DNA from 2 places in the Phyllobacterium sp. CCNWLW183 genome. Region 2 is predicted to be linked to the other one. Evidence: predicted binding sites of a transcription regulator. Region 2 holds the regulator's gene; the other holds the start of a gene.

Region 1 (8,143 bases), on a different contig from region 2:
GATTTTCAGCCAAATCCTGACTTTCCTTGGCCAAGCGACTGCGGTGGCAACTTTGGCCAAGCCGATCATGCTGACCTTGGCCCCGGGCTTGCTGCCAATGCTGTGGCTAAACGTGTTGCGGCAGTTCGCGGTCGGCATGCGCCGCGCCGGTTCCTTATTGACCGTTACGATAATATCCATAGCCGTCAATGCTGGCCTGAACCTGATCTTCATCTATGGTTGGCTCGGGATACCTCCGCTTGGATTGGCTGGAATTGGCCTTGCCACCACCCTGGTTCAGGCATGGACATTTCTGGTCTATCTGAGAACCGTCCGGCGTGATGATGCGCTCAGGCCTCTGCTTGCGCTCGATGGATGGCGGGCACGCCCGGCAACATTGGCGATCATTACCCGGATGGGCCTGCCGATTACGCTGACATATGGTTCCGAAGCAGCGATCACTTCGATAGCAACGGTCTTCATGGGAACCTTCGGTCCGTTAGCATTGGCGGCTTCCAATATCGTCAATCAACTTGCCTATATTGTTTACCAGCTCAATATTGGCCTTTCGCAAGGTTCATCAATTCTTGTGAGCAGGACGGTCAGCAAGGGGCAGGCAGATCAGGTCAGCGCTATTGCACGACGAACATTCGCGATCAGCTTCAGTGCAATGGCAATTATCGGCCTTGTCTATGTGTTCCTGCCTGAAATAGTTTTGCTTCCATTTCTCGGTGGCCGGGCCGATCCATCCCTGTTCGGGGCGGCAGCCACATTATTATGGTTCGCCATTGCGCATCAATTCTTCAAAGGCTCACAGAATATCTGTGTCGGCTTGTTACGTGGGCTTGGAAAAACGAAGGTGGCCCTGTTCAATACACTTGTGGGTTACTGGCTTATCGGGATCCCCGCGATGGTGTTGTGCGCATACGGGTTCGGATGGGGCAGCTATGGCATCTGGTTCGGGTTGTGCCTTGGCTTTGGCAGTACAAGCATTCTGTTATGGTGGCGCTTTATTGCGGAGCTTAACACCGCCCGGCTGGCCATTTCTAAAAATCAGCAAGTTTTCCAGATAATATCGGGCTGATGCGCTTCAGAAAGATAAAGCCATGCGTGAGCAATGTTTCAAAGATCGCGCTTGGCAGATTTGGCATGCGCTATTGAGCGGCCTGTTCTAGCTGCGTACGATGCTCAGCGTCTTGTCAAAAATGCGCAAGACCCTGTCGAGTTCGTGCCCGCGTTTAAGAATAAGGCCGCTTGCGGCGATAACGCTATAGGCACCCTGTTTGCGTGACAGTTTCGGGTTCTTTTCAATGCGGAACATCGGGACTTCGCTGGTGCGCCGGAAAACCGAAAAGATTGCTCTGTCGGAAAGATGGTCAATGGCATAATCCCGCCATTCGCCAGCGGACACCATAAACCCATAAACACGCAAAATTTGATTGAGTTCGCGCCGGTCGAAGGTAATCGGCAAATCATTATTTCGAACGAGGGGGATGAGTTTCGCCTGGCGCTGCGAATCGTCGCCACCTGCATTGCTTTCCATCAATCAACCGCCTTTGAATTTGTCGTGTGACACCTGGATGACAATAAGGTGACCCCATCTGGACAATTTTACAAGCTTGCAATTTTCTTGCTGCGCAAATTTTGTGAAAACAGTGCCTTCGTTTCCGCACCTCACGAACCAATACGGGGTGAAGCCAATGGTGATGATGCGACACATTCTCGCCATCTTCCTTACGCATTGCCGCCGAAATTCAAACCGAACATCCAGCTGTGTTGCCAGAGATGGTTTGATCAGGGCAGTTCGATTACCCAAGCCCCCCGCCCAAGCGGATTGTTCAGATCAGATCAATAATCTCAGTATATTTGGCAACATGCCCCAATAGCTCAGGCCGGATTTATCCGGCCTGTTTTTGTTTCAGCTATTTGGACGCCATGATTGACGCACCGATGATTGGCCCGGGCTTGCCGTCGCCAAGCATCTCTTGCAACAGCACCGCGCAACCTGAGGCCTTCTTGCTGGCAAGCTCACTCATTGGGATCTCGATCTTTTGAGCATTGCCATCCCACATGCCCACGGTTTCCATGGCACGAACGCTATTGGCATAACTCACCATACGTCCGGTATTTTCGCCGCCGGGGATAGAGACGATGCTCTCGCGATTGAAATATGCAAGGACGACACGGACAGGATTAGCCGTAACCGATCCCGAGCCTATATCAATAAGAAGCCGGTTTTTTGCAGCTTTCTCAATGGAAACCGACACTGTCAGCCCCATGGGTGTATTGCGCATATCGGCAATGCGGCGGCGAATCTTCGTTTCGTCCTGCCCATTCATATGCTCGCGTCCATTGACGATGACCTGCGGCGTATAAACGCCATTGAGACTCAAGGCTTTGCGATATTCGTTCTGGCGTTCGGTGTTTTCGGGCAAAGCAAGATTGTCGGTCCAGCCCCGATAGTCCCAGTAGTCGACATGGAAAGCCAGCGCCACAACCTTTCCTTCCCCCGCCAGTTCTTTGAGAATAGCATCGGCAGGGGGACATGAACCGCAACCTTGCGACGTATAAAGCTCGACGACGCCTTCCGGCTTGGTTCCCGCATCTTCTGCACAGACCGGAACCACATAAGCAATCGCTGCCAAAACGGGCAGGCCGATCGCCAAGAGTTTTGAAGTGGTGCGCGTAAGCAAGATTGCGGGGCTTTCTTCGTGAAATTTATAAATCTTATCTGTCAGATTGGTTGTCAGAAGATTGATAGGAGTCCGTTCATTCAAGGGGAAGTCACTTTGAGGTGAATTCGATCACGAATGCTGTACCATTCAACGATGAAGGGCCGCCGATCGCCCGGCGGCCCTTCAAAATCAATTATATGATGTCGAATCAGGCAGCCAGATCGCGCAGAACATATTGCAGGATGCCGCCATTCTTCAGATACTCCAGTTCATCGATAGTATCGATGCGGCAGATCAGAGGAACCTGCTTCACTTGCCCATCAGCGAATGTCACTGTCGCAAATGTTTTCTGGCGGGGCTGGATCGTGGCAAGCCCCTCGATGGAAACAATTTCATCACCCTTCAGACCCAGTGACTGCCAGCTTGTACCTTCTTCAAGAACGAATGGGACAATGCCCATGCCGACAAGGTTCGAACGGTGGATACGCTCGAAAGACTGAGAAATAACCGCGCGAACACCGAGTAGGTTTGTGCCCTTCGCCGCCCAGTCACGTGATGAGCCATTGCCATATTCCACGCCAGCGAAAATCACCAGCGGCACATTCTCGCGGCGATATTCCATTGCCGCATCATAGATCGGCATTTCTTCCTTGGTTGGATAATGGATGGTGTAACCACCTTCGCGGCCATTCTCACCCAGCATGTGATTGCGGATGCGGATATTGGCAAAAGTACCGCGCATCATCACTTCATGGTTGCCACGACGCGTGCCGTACTGGTTGAAGTCCAGCGGAGCCACGCCATGATCGGTCAGATATTGACCAGCAGGTGAGGCGGCCTTGATGGAACCGGCCGGAGAAATATGGTCGGTCGTGATCTTGTCGCCGAACAGGCCAAGAATGCGCGCACCCTTGATGTCGTTGACAATGCCCGGGGTTTTACCCATGCCGACAAAGTAAGGCGGGTTCTGCACATAGGTGGAATTGTCATCCCATGCATAGGTCTGACCGGCTGGCACTTTAACGTTCTGCCAATTTTCATCGCCCTTGAACACATCCGCATATTTTGCCGAAAAGAGCTTGCGGGTAACGTTCTTGGTGATGAATTCTTGGATTTCATGGCTGGAAGGCCAGATATCCTTGAGGAAAACGGGATTGCCATTCTGATCTTCGCCGAGCGGCTCGGTTGTCAGATCCTTGGTAACCGTTCCGGCCAAAGCGTAAGCGACAACCAGCGGCGGCGATGCAAGATAGTTAGCCTGGACGTCTGGCGATACACGGCCTTCGAAATTGCGGTTGCCGGAAAGAACGGCAGCGGCAATCAAACCCTTATCATTGATCGTCTTGGAGATCGGCGCAGGCAATGGACCGGAGTTGCCGATGCAGGTGGTGCAACCGAAGCCGACAAGATTGAAGCCAAGCTTGTCGAGTTCAACCTGCAGACCTGCGCTTTCCAGATAGGCGGCAACGACCTGCGAGCCGGGGGCGAGCGAAGTCTTGACCCAAGGCTTGGATTTCAAACCCTTGGCAACTGCGTTGCGGGCGAGGAGGCCAGCGGCAATCAGAACACTTGGATTTGACGTATTGGTGCAGGACGTGATGGCGGCAATGGCAACGTCGCCATGGCCCAGATCATAATTCTCGCCCTCGACCTGATAACGCGCATCGAGTTGTTCAGTCTTCTTGTATTCCTTCTGCAATGATTCGCGGAAGCCGGAAGCAATTCCTTCCAGCGCGATACGGCCTTCAGGACGCTTGGGGCCAGCCATGGAAGGCACAACCGTGCCGAGATCCAGTTCCAGCGTATCGGTGAAGACCGGATCAGCAGAGCCCGCTTCACGCCACATGCCCTGAGCCTTTGAATAGGCTTCAACCAACGCCAGACGATCTTCGTCACGGCCAGACATATGCATATAGTTGATGGTTTCATTGTCGATCGGGAAGAAGCCGCATGTTGCGCCATATTCCGGACCCATATTGCCGATGGTGGCGCGGTCAGCCAATGTCATCGAATCAAGACCAGGGCCGAAGAACTCGACGAACTTGCCGACAACACCCTTCTTGCGCAGCATCTGAACAACGGTAAGAACCAGATCGGTTGCCGTAACGCCTTCCTTGACCTTGCCGGTCAGGCGGAAGCCGATGACTTCCGGAAGAAGCATGGAAACTGGCTGACCGAGCATGGAAGCCTCGGCTTCGATGCCGCCAACGCCCCAGCCAAGAACGCCAAGACCATTGACCATGGTGGTGTGCGAGTCCGTACCAACGCAGGTATCAGGATAAGCGACAGTCACGCCGTCTTCTTCCTTGGTCCAGACGCCTTGTGCCAGATATTCGAGGTTGACCTGATGGCAAATGCCCGTGCCGGGCGGAACAACGCGGAAGTTCTTGAATGCCTGTTGGCCCCATTTCAGGAAGCGGTAACGCTCGCCATTGCGCTCATATTCCAGATCCACATTGCGCTTGAAGGCCTGTGGATTGCCGAATTCATCGACGATGACGGAATGGTCGATAACCAGATCGACCGGGACGAGCGGATTGATCTTTTCAGGGTCACCACCAAGATTGACCATTGCATCACGCATGGCGGCAAGATCGACGACTGCTGGAACGCCGGTGAAATCCTGCATGAGAACGCGGGCAGGGCGGTAAGCAATTTCTGCCCCGGCAGAACCGCGATCAACAAGCCACTTGGCGACATTCTCAATATCTTTCTTGAAAACCGAGCGGTTGTCTTCAAAGCGAAGCAGGTTTTCAAGCAGGACTTTCATGGAGAATGGGAGGGCGGAAATGCCTTCCAAGCCGTTCTTTTCGGCTTCGGTCAAACTGAAATAAACATATTCCTTATCCCCTACGGTGAGGGTTTTACGGCATTTAAAACTATCGATCTGAGACATTTTGCGTTCGTCCTTATGCTGCGGCCTAACCCGGGACGAACGCCTTTGCCGCGTTTCAAGGACGCGCTAAGGTGCGGGTGCAGTCATTTCCGCTGTCCGTCCCAGCAAATACCGGGAAGTATTCGCTTGAGATCGGCCAAAATTGTTTCCATGCCGACCGCTGGCATGGTTGACTGGTATATAGAGTTTTTCCGCGATTTGTGCCAGACCGTAAGGCGCAAAAATACGGGCTGCGGCGAAATGGTCATTTGGTTGCGCTCAAAACAGAAAAAGCGGGTTTTTCATGCAGTTAGTGGCCAAAGGGTTGGGCGGAGAGCGGGGCGGGGAAATCTTGTTTTCTGACCTCAACTTTACCATTCAGGCTGGCGAAGCCCTACTCATCACCGGGCCAAATGGCGTCGGCAAATCGACCTTGTTGCGAATCGCGGCAGGATTGTTGCGGCCAGCCGAGGGAGAAATAGTGCTGCAGGATAATCGTGAGCAATTCGAAACGTTGGGCGCGGCATGTCATTTTGTCGGGCATATGAATGCGATGAAACCCGCGCTGACGCTGGACGAAAATTTGCGGTTTTGGCAATCCTTTTATGGCGGCGGAGCGCGGCATGTGTCCGAAGCGCTTGAAATGGTGGGATTGGCCGATATCAGCCATTTGCCCTTTGGCTATCTTTCCACCGGCCAAAAACGACGCGCCAGCATAGCGCGGCTTCTTTCCAGTGACAGGCCCGTATGGCTTTTGGATGAGCCGACCGCTGGACTGGATAAGTCATCCGAAACACAGTTTTCGGCGTTGATGCAGGCTCATCTTGGCAATGGCGGTATCATCGTGGCGGCCACGCATCTGCCTCTCGGATTGCCGCATTCGCAAGAACTGACACTCGAGGCTGTTCACTGATGGGCGCATTGTTCGTGCGAGATGCCCGCCTTGGTTTACGGGCAGGCGGCGGCGCACTGGTCGGGATATTGTTTTTTCTGGCTGTGATTGCTGTCGTGCCTTTCGGCGTCGGGCCCGATCTCAAGCTCCTCGCGCGCATTGGCGCGGCCATGCTGTGGATCGGCGCACTGCTTGCAACTCTCCTTGGCCTCGACCGGCTGTTTCAGGCAGATCGTGATGATGGCTCGCTTGATCTTCTCATCATGAACTCCGAACGCCGCATGCTGGCGATCACGGTGCTGGTGAAATGCCTCGCCCATTGGACAGTGAGCGTTTTGCCGTTGGTTATTGCCGCGCCCTTGCTGGGCCTGTTCATGAATATGGAGCCGCTGGCAATTGGTGCAGTCACATTGACCCTTCTGATAGGAACGCCGGCCATCACGCTTATAGGGGCTGTCGGTGCGGCTGTTGCAGTCTCGCTGCCGCGTGGTGGACTGCTTGTTTCGGTGATTGTTCTGCCTCTTACCATTCCGGTGCTCATCTTCGGTGTATCTGCGTCCTATGGCGCAATTGAAGATCCGGCCCCATTTCTGGCACCTTTGCTTATTCTAGGTGCGATTACATTGTTCTTTGCGGTTATCGGTCCGTGGGCGGCGGCAGCTGCACTTAAATCATCCGCCGACTGACAGACTGGTGAATTGCGCAACGAAATATGAAAAGCTAAGAGATATTTATGAGCAATGTGGCATCCAAATCTGGGCGGTGGACCGATCTGGCGAACCCGACACGGTTTTTGAACCTTGCGAGTAGCGTCTTGCCTTGGCTTGCCGGGGCAACGCTGATCACGCTTGCGATCGGTTTCTGGATGTCGATGATGGCGCCGGATGATTATCAGCAGGGCATAACCGTCAAGATCATGTTCATCCATGTGCCTTTCGCCTGGCTTTCCATGATGTGCTACACGATCATGTCGATTGCAGCGCTTGGCACGCTTGTCTGGCGTCATCCTCTGGCCGATGTTGCGGCAAAGGCAGCGGCCCCCATCGGCGCTGTTTTTACAGCTCTCGCCCTCATGACAGGTTCGCTCTGGGGCAAGCCCATGTGGGGAACATGGTGGGTTTGGGATGCGCGCCTGACTTCGGTGTTTGTGTTGTTTCTCATGTATCTTGGTGTGATTGCGCTGACGCGCGCCATGGATGATCCGGCGAGATCCGCAAGGGTCACTGCCATCCTCACGCTTGTGGGCTTCGTCAATATCCCGATCATCAAGTTTTCCGTCGATTGGTGGAATACACTTCATCAGCCAGCGTCGGTTATTCGCATGGGCGGCTCGACAATAGACCCTTCCTTGCTCTGGCCATTATTGGTTATGGCAATCGGTTTTACGCTGCTGTTCTTCACATTGCACATCATGGTCATGCGCAATGAGATATGGCGTCGCCGGGTCACTGCCATGCGGCGTATCGCAGCGCGCAGCGCAGAACGAAAGGCCCCATGATGAGCAATCATATGGCTTTCGTACTCGCTTCCTATCTTTCCGCAGGCATAGCCCTGTCAGGTTTGATCGCTTGGATTCTCCTCGACCAGCGCAACCAACTCAAAGCACTGCGCGACCTCGAAGCGCGTGGTGTCCGCCGTCGTTCAGGTTTCGGCAAAGATGGTGCATCATGAGCGAGGACGTTCAAAGGCAATCGATGCCTCGCAAGCGCAACCCAATCTTCG
Region 2 (8,143 bases):
GTGATCGGTGGCCCTTTGACGATGACCTTCCTCGCATTGGAAATCACAGGGGACTTTCCGATAACGGTTCTCGTGCTTGCCGCTGTCATTGCGGCATCCATTACAGTCCGGAACACATTCGGCTACTCCTTTGCCACATGGCGCTTTCACTTACGGGGTGAAAGCATCCGTAGCGCCCACGATGTGGGTTGGATTCGCAATCTGACAGTGGCCAAGCTGATGCGTACAGATGTGCGCACGGCTTCCGACAAGATGAGCATCAGCGAATTCCGTCAGGAGTTTCCGCTCGGCTCAACGCAACGTGTCATCATTGTCAGCGATGAGAATAAGTATGTCGGCATCATAATCGTTGCGGAAGCGCATTCAGGCATCACGGAGACAACCGATGAAGCGCAACCTATTGGCCCATTGATCAAATATCAGGGTGAGTATCTACAACCGCAAATGAATGCGCGACAGGCCGTACGCCTGTTCGACAATGCCGAAGCCGAAGCTTTGGCCGTCGTTAATGACATTGTGGAACTGAAGGTCGTCGGACTTTTGAGCGAAAGCCACACGCTGCGGCGATACAGTGAAGAGCTTGACCGGCAGCGCCGACACGTGTCCGGCGAAATCTGATCACTCATCATATTCGCAAATTTTAACCCCATTTTAACCACGGTTTGTTGCAATGCGTAACATTGTGTTACTGTAATTGGAATCAAACCGGGGCAATCTCTTGCAATCAGGCACCAAGCCAGTTGGGAAATCATCTCCCGTCAACGGAAACTCCGCATTGGCATCAATGTGCAGCTTCTGGGGACTGCTTAGGGCGTACTGGACCTCCGAGCGCTGGGTTGAAGCCTGGACGCTGACAATCGCCATTGCGCTTTTGACCGCCGCAGCCAGCAAGGCCAGCGTCTGGATGGCGATGGCGTCGGGCGAGTTGATCAACTCGCTGGTCGATATACACGACCCTTTTGTCGTTAATCCGCTCAATGTGATCCTCGCAAATGCCGGTATTCTCGTTGCAATTGTTGCAGTCAAGGAAATTGGTTTCATCGGTGTCCGTCATCTCCTTTCGACAACCTTGCATCGTAAATGGCGCGGCTGGCTCAATGGCCGCTTCGGTGAGGCGCTGCTTGATGAACAGCACACACATTATCATTTGCAGCAGGGAAGTTCGGCGGAGCAAACTCCCGACAATATCGACCAGCGCATTCAGGAATCCATCAAGGGAATGACCGGCGGCGCCATTGGGCTGGCCATGGGCGTGCTGGGCGTCACAATGTCCATTCTTTTCGTGGGCCAGAAACTCATTGAACTTTCAACGCCAATACCCGGCCTTGATTTTCTTGGAGATTATGGCAGTGCCACGCTGGCCTTTACGGGCATTGCGCTCTACGTGCCGCTCAGCACATGGATTGCCATGCGTATTGGCCGCGCTCTTGAAAAACTCACCCTCGCCATGCAGCAATCCGAAGGCAGTTACAGAAGTGAGCTGACCACATTGTTGCGCCGCAGCTTTCAGGTTGCCGCTGCCAATGGCGAGACTGTTCAAAAGTCGTTAAATGACAAGCTTTACAGAAGCGTCGACAATAATTGGGGGCGTTTCAATGTGTTCGATGCCTGCTATATGTCGTTCACCTCGATCTACAATTTCTTTTCCGCCCGTATTGTCGCCTATATACCCGGTCTTCTGCCCTATATGGGTAATACGATCAGCTTCAAGAACTATATTACCGGTTCCGAGCTTGTTGGTTCGATGATCAATGAATGCTCCTGGTTTATCCATGTCATGCCCGCAATTGCCAATTTGAAGGCAAATGCACGGCGCGTTACCGAATTGGCCCAAGCGGTCGAGCGTGTCAGCCAGCCCTCGGAATATTATCGGTCCACCGGTGTCAGTGAGTTCAAATTTGCAACACAGCATGAAGCCTTTGGCGTCTCGGTGCGGGGACTTGAATTGATGCACCGCGACAGCGAGGCCAAAGCTTTTCTCACGCTTGGAAATATGCGGTTGCGCAAGGGCCAATGGGCTTACATCAAGGGCGATTCCGGTAGTGGAAAAACCTGTTTGCTCAAAGCAATGAACGGGCTTTGGGGTTATGGCCGTGGTGAAATCTTTTACCCGAAAGATGCGGCAACGATGTATGCGGCGCAAGAGGTCAAACTTCCCGGCGTCTCGCTGAAACAGCTCGTATGCCTCCCAATGGATGAAAGCCGTTTTGGCGATTCCTCCGTTGCGGCCGCCCTGCACCGCGCCGGCATGGGCGACTTTATTGAAAACCTTGGTGAAGAATGCCGCGATGGCACGTCTTGGGACCAGCTCCTGTCGGGTGGTCAGAAGCAGAAATTGGTGCTTGCGCGCATATTGCTGCACAAGCCTGCGGTTTTGTTTCTTGATGAAGCAACCGGCGCGCTGGACCCGGACTCCAAGATCGCCTTCCATCAGGCCATCAAGGATCATTGCGCCGGAACCACCGTTATCAGCGTGATGCATGAGATCGAAGCGCCACGCTCGGTTTCCGGCGAAAACTTCTATACGCATATTTTGGAGATCAATGGCGGCACAGCCATCCAGCGGCCACTTCTGGAGACATTGGTCGAGCCAGATCCGCTACCAGCAACAAACTTCCCGCTGATTGCCGCCGAATAGCCCTTTTCGGAACACCGCGCTTTTTGTCCGGTAGAAGCAGTTCTGTTTAAATGAGACTACCGGTCATTTGCGCAAGCCATCTCTAGCGCAAATTGGCTCATATAACGCCGATTCTGTTTCCCGGCCGAGACAGAAATTCGATAAAGAAAAACGCGCTTTAATCCTATCCGAAGGAATAGCCTGCACCGCGCACGGTCCGGATCGGATCAAGCGATCTGCCAATATTGATTGCCTTGCGCAAACGGCCAACATGCACGTCAACCGTGCGGTCATCGACGTAAATATCCGCGCCCCATACATTGTCCAGGAGCTGTCCGCGCGAGAACACCCGGCCTGGAGACTGCATCAGGAATTCCAGCAGGCGGAATTCTGTCGGTCCGAGCTTGAGTTCACGCTCTTTGCGGAAAACCCTGTGCTGTTCGCGGTCAAGTTTCAGATCTCCAAAGCTCAACACATGCGACAAGAGACTTGGATTGACCCGGCGTAGCATGGACTTGATGCGTGCCAGCAATTCCGGTGTCGAGAACGGCTTGACCATGTAATCATCCGCACCGGTTGAAAGACCGCGAACACGCTCGCTTTCTTCACCGCGCGCGGTCAACATGATGATCGGCAGGATTTCTGTCTCGCGCCGAGCACGCAGGCGGCGGCAAAGTTCAATACCGGAAAGGCCTGGAAGCATCCAATCGAGGATCAGCAGATCCGGCACCTTTTCGCGCAAGGCGATTTCGGCTTCGTCACCACGGCTGATGGTTTCGACAATATAGCCTTCTGCCTCCAGATTATAACGCAGGAGAACACTGAGGGCATCTTCGTCTTCAACGACTGTGATTCTGGGAGCTATAGGCATGGTCTGCTTCCGGCAATTATGGCGTTACTGGCTCGTCAAGAATAACGGTATGCGACTGATCTTCCTTCGGGCGTTCCGCCGGAAGCTGTGTTCCCGTTACAATGTAATAGACCGTCTCGGCGATATTGGTGGCATGGTCACCGATGCGCTCAATATTCTTGGCGCAGAACAAAAGATGCGTGCAAGCGGATATGTTGCGCGGATCTTCCATCATATAGGTCAGGAGTTCGCGGAACAGCGACGTGTAAAGCGCATCAATCTCATCATCGCGTTCACGGACGATATTGACCTGTGCCACCGAGCGTGTCGCATAAGCGTCGAGAACATCCTTAAGTTGTGTCAATGCCAGTTCTGCGATGGTCTGCAGGCCGCGATAGACAGAGAGCGTCTGGCGCGTATCGTTGACGGCTACGACACGCTTGGCAATGTTCTTGCCAAGATCGCCGATACGCTCAAGATCGGATGAAATGCGGATCGTACCGATTACTTCGCGCAAGTCGATCGCCATTGGCTGGCGCTTGCCGATGATGGTGATCGCCTTTTCGTCAATCTCGCGCTGACCGGCGTCGAGGATAAGGTCGTCAGAGATCACGCGCTGGGCAAGCGCATTGTCCGAATTGACCATGGCCGACACAGCCTGTTCGACCATGCGCTCCGCATGTCCGCCCATCTCTGCAATCTTGTGCGTCAGAAACTTCAGTTCATCGTCATAAGAGCGGACGGTGTGTTGTGCTGTGTCAGTCATTGTCTAACCCTCTTCCCGTGAGATCAACCGAAACGTCCGGTAATGTAGTCCTGCGTGCGCTTTTCGGTAGGGCTGGTAAACATCATTTCAGTGTCACCGACTTCAACAATATTTCCAAGATGGAACATTGCCGTGCGTTGCGACACGCGTGCCGCCTGCTGCATTGAGTGCGTGACGATGACGATCGTGTAGTTCTGGCGCAATTCGTCGATCAGTTCTTCAACCTTTGCCGTCGCGATAGGATCAAGCGCCGAGCAAGGCTCGTCCATCAAAATCACTTCCGGGCTGACCGCAATGGCGCGCGCGATGCAAAGACGCTGCTGCTGTCCGCCGGAAAGACCTGTGCCAGATTCATGCAGACGGTCTTTCACTTCCGCAAACAGGCCTGCGCGCTGCAGGCTTTTTTCCACGATTTCGTCGAGATGACTCTTGCTTTTGACAAGACCATGAATGCGCGGGCCATAGGCAACATTTTCGAAGATCGACTTCGGAAATGGATTTGGCTTCTGGAATACCATGCCGATACGGGCGCGCAACTGAACCACGTCGATCTTGGGATCATAGATATCGCGCTCATCAAGCGTGATATTGCCCGTGACCCTGCAGATCGAAATCGTATCATTCATGCGGTTCAGGCAACGCAGGAAAGTCGACTTGCCGCAACCCGATGGTCCGATAAGCGCGGTGACTTCCTTTTCCCTGATATCGAGACTGACTTCAAAGAGCGCTTGTTTGGCTCCGTAAAATACGGAGACGTTTTCGCCCTTCATCTTTATCGCAGGCTGGTTCGAGGAGTTATGCAATTTCTTTTCCACATCAACTTCGGATAACATGTTCATGTCCTTGTACCTCATTACCAGCGACGTTCAAAACGTCGGCGCAGCATGATCGCCGCAGCATTCATCACGAATAGGAACACCAGCAACACCAGAATGGCTGCGGCAGTCTTTGCCTGGAAGGCGACTTCAGGAAGGTCGGACCACAGATAAATCTGCACCGGCAGCACCGTCGAAGCGTCGGTTATCCCACCAGGAATATCGACGATGAACGCGACCATGCCGATCATCAGCAGCGGAGCCGTTTCGCCCAGAGCATGCGCCATGCCGATAATCGTGCCGGTCATGATGCCGGGCATGGCCAGAGGCAGCACATGGTGGAAGATGGCCTGCTGATGCGATGCACCGACGCCCAGCGCCGCTTCCTTGATTGAAGGAGGTACGGAGCGAAGTGCAGCGCGCGATGCAATGATGATTGTCGGCATTACCAACAGTGCCAGCACCAGCCCGCCAACCAAAGGGGCGGAACGTGGAAGGTCAAAGAAATTAAGGAACATCGCCAGTCCGAGCAAGCCGAAGACAATTGATGGAACGGCTGCAAGATTGTTGATATTGATTTCAATGATCTCGGTCACGCGGTTTTTCGGCGCAAACTCTTCAAGATATATGGCAGCACCGACCCCTAGTGGCAGGCAGAGCAGCAATGTTACGGCGAGCGTCCAGAGCGTTCCGGTCAATGCACCGCGAATACCTGCAAGTTCAGGCTCACGCGAGTCACCCGAGGTGAAGAAGCGGGTCGCAAAGGCACGTTCCACCAGGCCCTCGGACTTCATCTTTGTGAGCCAGATCGCAGCCTGATCCTGCACGCGGCGGTTTGATTCCGGCGTGACAAGCGTCAGCATGGACCAGCTGCCGGGAGCAGCAGCTTCGGCGCTTGCAGGTGTTATCAGCTTGACGCCATCAATGCCCGAGGGGCTGATCTGGCTCGCCTTGATCGTCCCGCCATTGACGTTGACAAGCAGACTGGGCAGCTTCTCATCCAACTCAATAGCGACATTAGCGTCGGTGATGCGGGCATTCAGCGTCTGCGCCTCTGCTTTGATCGCATCGATCTGGCTTTGCAACGAGCTTGCTGCATTTGCATCAAGGCCAGGGATCAGCTTTTCAAGACGTGCGGATTCTGTCGTCAACTTTTCCAGACGCTCAAACAGAAAACCCTGCATTTCCTGAAAAGCCTTGGCGAAATCATCACCCGATGAACGCAGCGAATAGGTCTCGCCGTTAAGGGTCTGGGAAAGCGTTCCCGTACCTTCCAGCACGATTTCCGATGTCTGATAACCCTTCAGGAACTGATCTGCATCATCTGAAAGCAGAACAGGGACGGTCACTTCCTGACCGATCAGCGAAGGATTACCCGAAATCATGCGGCGGAAATCGTCGGATGCACCTGAACTGAGCAGGCCATTCAACGCGCGACGTTCCGCACGGGTTGAAACATCAGGAAACTGAGCAGCCAATGCGTCACGAATGATCTTGTCGTAATTACCAGCAAGAAGCGTCACAGGATCGCGGGTATTTTGCGGGTCCAATGCCGCCTGATCTGCGGTAACCTTCAGATCTACCCGATATTCTGAAAACGCGGGCAAGCCCTTGAACAGAACATCGAGCAAAACAACCGACAGAAACAGTGCCGTCAGAATAATTGCTGCGATCCCGTAGAATTTGAAGCGCCGCTCTGCGCGGTAGCGCTTCTTGACCAATGCATCGCGTGGGTAGTCGGTAACGGGAATGCCGTTGGATATGGTGATGTCAGTCATATTGTTCCCGATATCTCTTGACGATCTGGAGCGCGATGAAGTTGAGGACAAGCGTGAAGAAGAAGAGCACGAAGCCGAGAGCGAAAGCCGAGAGCGTTTTGGCACTGTCGAATTCCTGATCTCCAACCAGAATGGTCTTGATCTGCACGGTAAAGGTCGTAACCGCTTCGAGCGGATTGAATGTGAGGTTGGCAGCAAGTCCGGCTGCCATGACCACGATCATCGTTTCGCCGACTGCACGGGAAATTGCCAGCATGAATGCCGACACGATGCCCGGCAAAGCCGCAGGAAGGATAACCTTCTTGATGGTTTCGGACTTTGTTGCGCCCATCGCATAGGAACCATCGCGCAGGCTTTGAGGCACGGCATTGATCACATCATCCGAGAGCGACGACACGAAGGGGATAATCATCATGCCCATGACAAGTCCGGCAGCGAGTGCCGATTCCGACGAGACCGAGAGACCAAAGGTTTCGCCCCATCCGCGGATGAATGGCGCGACTGTCAAGGCAGCGAAGAAGCCGAGCACAACAGTAGGCACACCGGCCAGAATTTCGAGAATAGGCTTCACAATTGCACGCGTGCGCGGGCTGGCATATTCAGCCATGTAGATCGCTGCAAACAGGCCGAGCGGACCAGCAACTGCAATAGCGATCACAGTGATCAGCAATGTGCCGACCACCAGCGGCACAATGCCAAATGCGCCGGATGAACCGACCTGATCAGCCCGGATCGCCGTTTGCGGCGACCATTGCAGACCAAACAAAAAGTCGATCGGCGATACTTTGGTGAAGAACTGGATGGTTTCGAAAACCACGGAAAAAACAATGCCGATTGTCGTCAGGACAGCAATGGCCGAACAGGCCAGCAAGACATATTTGATCAGTCGCTCGACGCTGTTTCGCGCGCGAAACTGCGGCCCGATCAGACGAAAACCCATCATTGCGGCGGCCAATGCAAGGGCAACGCCGCCAATCAGCAATAACCAGCCAGTAAGGCTGACAGCGCTTGAATAGGCCGATGCGGCATTGGCCAGTTCGGGCGAGGCAGTGCCTGCATAAGTACCGGCAAGAATTGAATGAATGTCGCGAAACACCGCGCTGCGGCCAAGACCATCAGCAATAGTGGCCGGGTCAATACCCGCAAGTGCCTGCGCCTCGACATATCGATTGGCAAGCGGCGCTCCCAGAACATAGACCAGAAGCATGGACAGCGCGATCAAAGCCGCAAGAAACATGCCGTGATAGGACGGAAGCGAATGGAGAGACGAAGGCTCCGCTCCGGCAAGGGATGACGCCCTTTGGCGACCCACCAGAA

The links. The regulator PhoB, encoded in region 2, activates phosphate uptake and scavenging genes when phosphate is short. The targets are predictions, from matches to a motif close to TGTCATNNANCTGTCAT.
Region 1: V9K95_RS06790 (DUF2794 domain-containing protein) is a predicted target of PhoB. The motif match lies at 1,549-1,565, and genes of this name have one in related genera.

The regions. Positions count from the first base shown of each region.
Region 1 is NZ_JBBCBN010000002.1:203,284-211,426, reverse strand. Features, by position in the region: gene V9K95_RS06795 (MATE family efflux transporter) at 1-1,063, shown strand, start outside; gene V9K95_RS06790 (DUF2794 domain-containing protein) at 1,151-1,522, opposite strand; gene V9K95_RS06785 (DUF1223 domain-containing protein) at 1,902-2,756, opposite strand; gene acnA (aconitate hydratase AcnA) at 2,863-5,550, opposite strand; gene ccmA (heme ABC exporter ATP-binding protein CcmA) at 5,834-6,442, shown strand; gene ccmB (heme exporter protein CcmB) at 6,442-7,107, shown strand; gene V9K95_RS06765 (heme ABC transporter permease) at 7,155-7,919, shown strand; gene ccmD (heme exporter protein CcmD) at 7,916-8,092, shown strand; gene V9K95_RS06755 (DsbE family thiol:disulfide interchange protein) at 8,089-8,143, shown strand, end outside.
Region 2 is NZ_JBBCBN010000010.1:131,773-139,915, forward strand. Features, by position in the region: gene V9K95_RS21365 (chloride channel protein) at 1-618, shown strand, start outside; gene V9K95_RS21370 (ABC transporter ATP-binding protein/permease) at 785-2,638, shown strand; gene phoB (phosphate regulon transcriptional regulator PhoB) at 2,802-3,488, opposite strand; gene phoU (phosphate signaling complex protein PhoU) at 3,505-4,233, opposite strand; gene pstB (phosphate ABC transporter ATP-binding protein PstB) at 4,257-5,072, opposite strand; gene pstA (phosphate ABC transporter permease PstA) at 5,087-6,826, opposite strand; gene pstC (phosphate ABC transporter permease subunit PstC) at 6,819-8,143, opposite strand, start outside.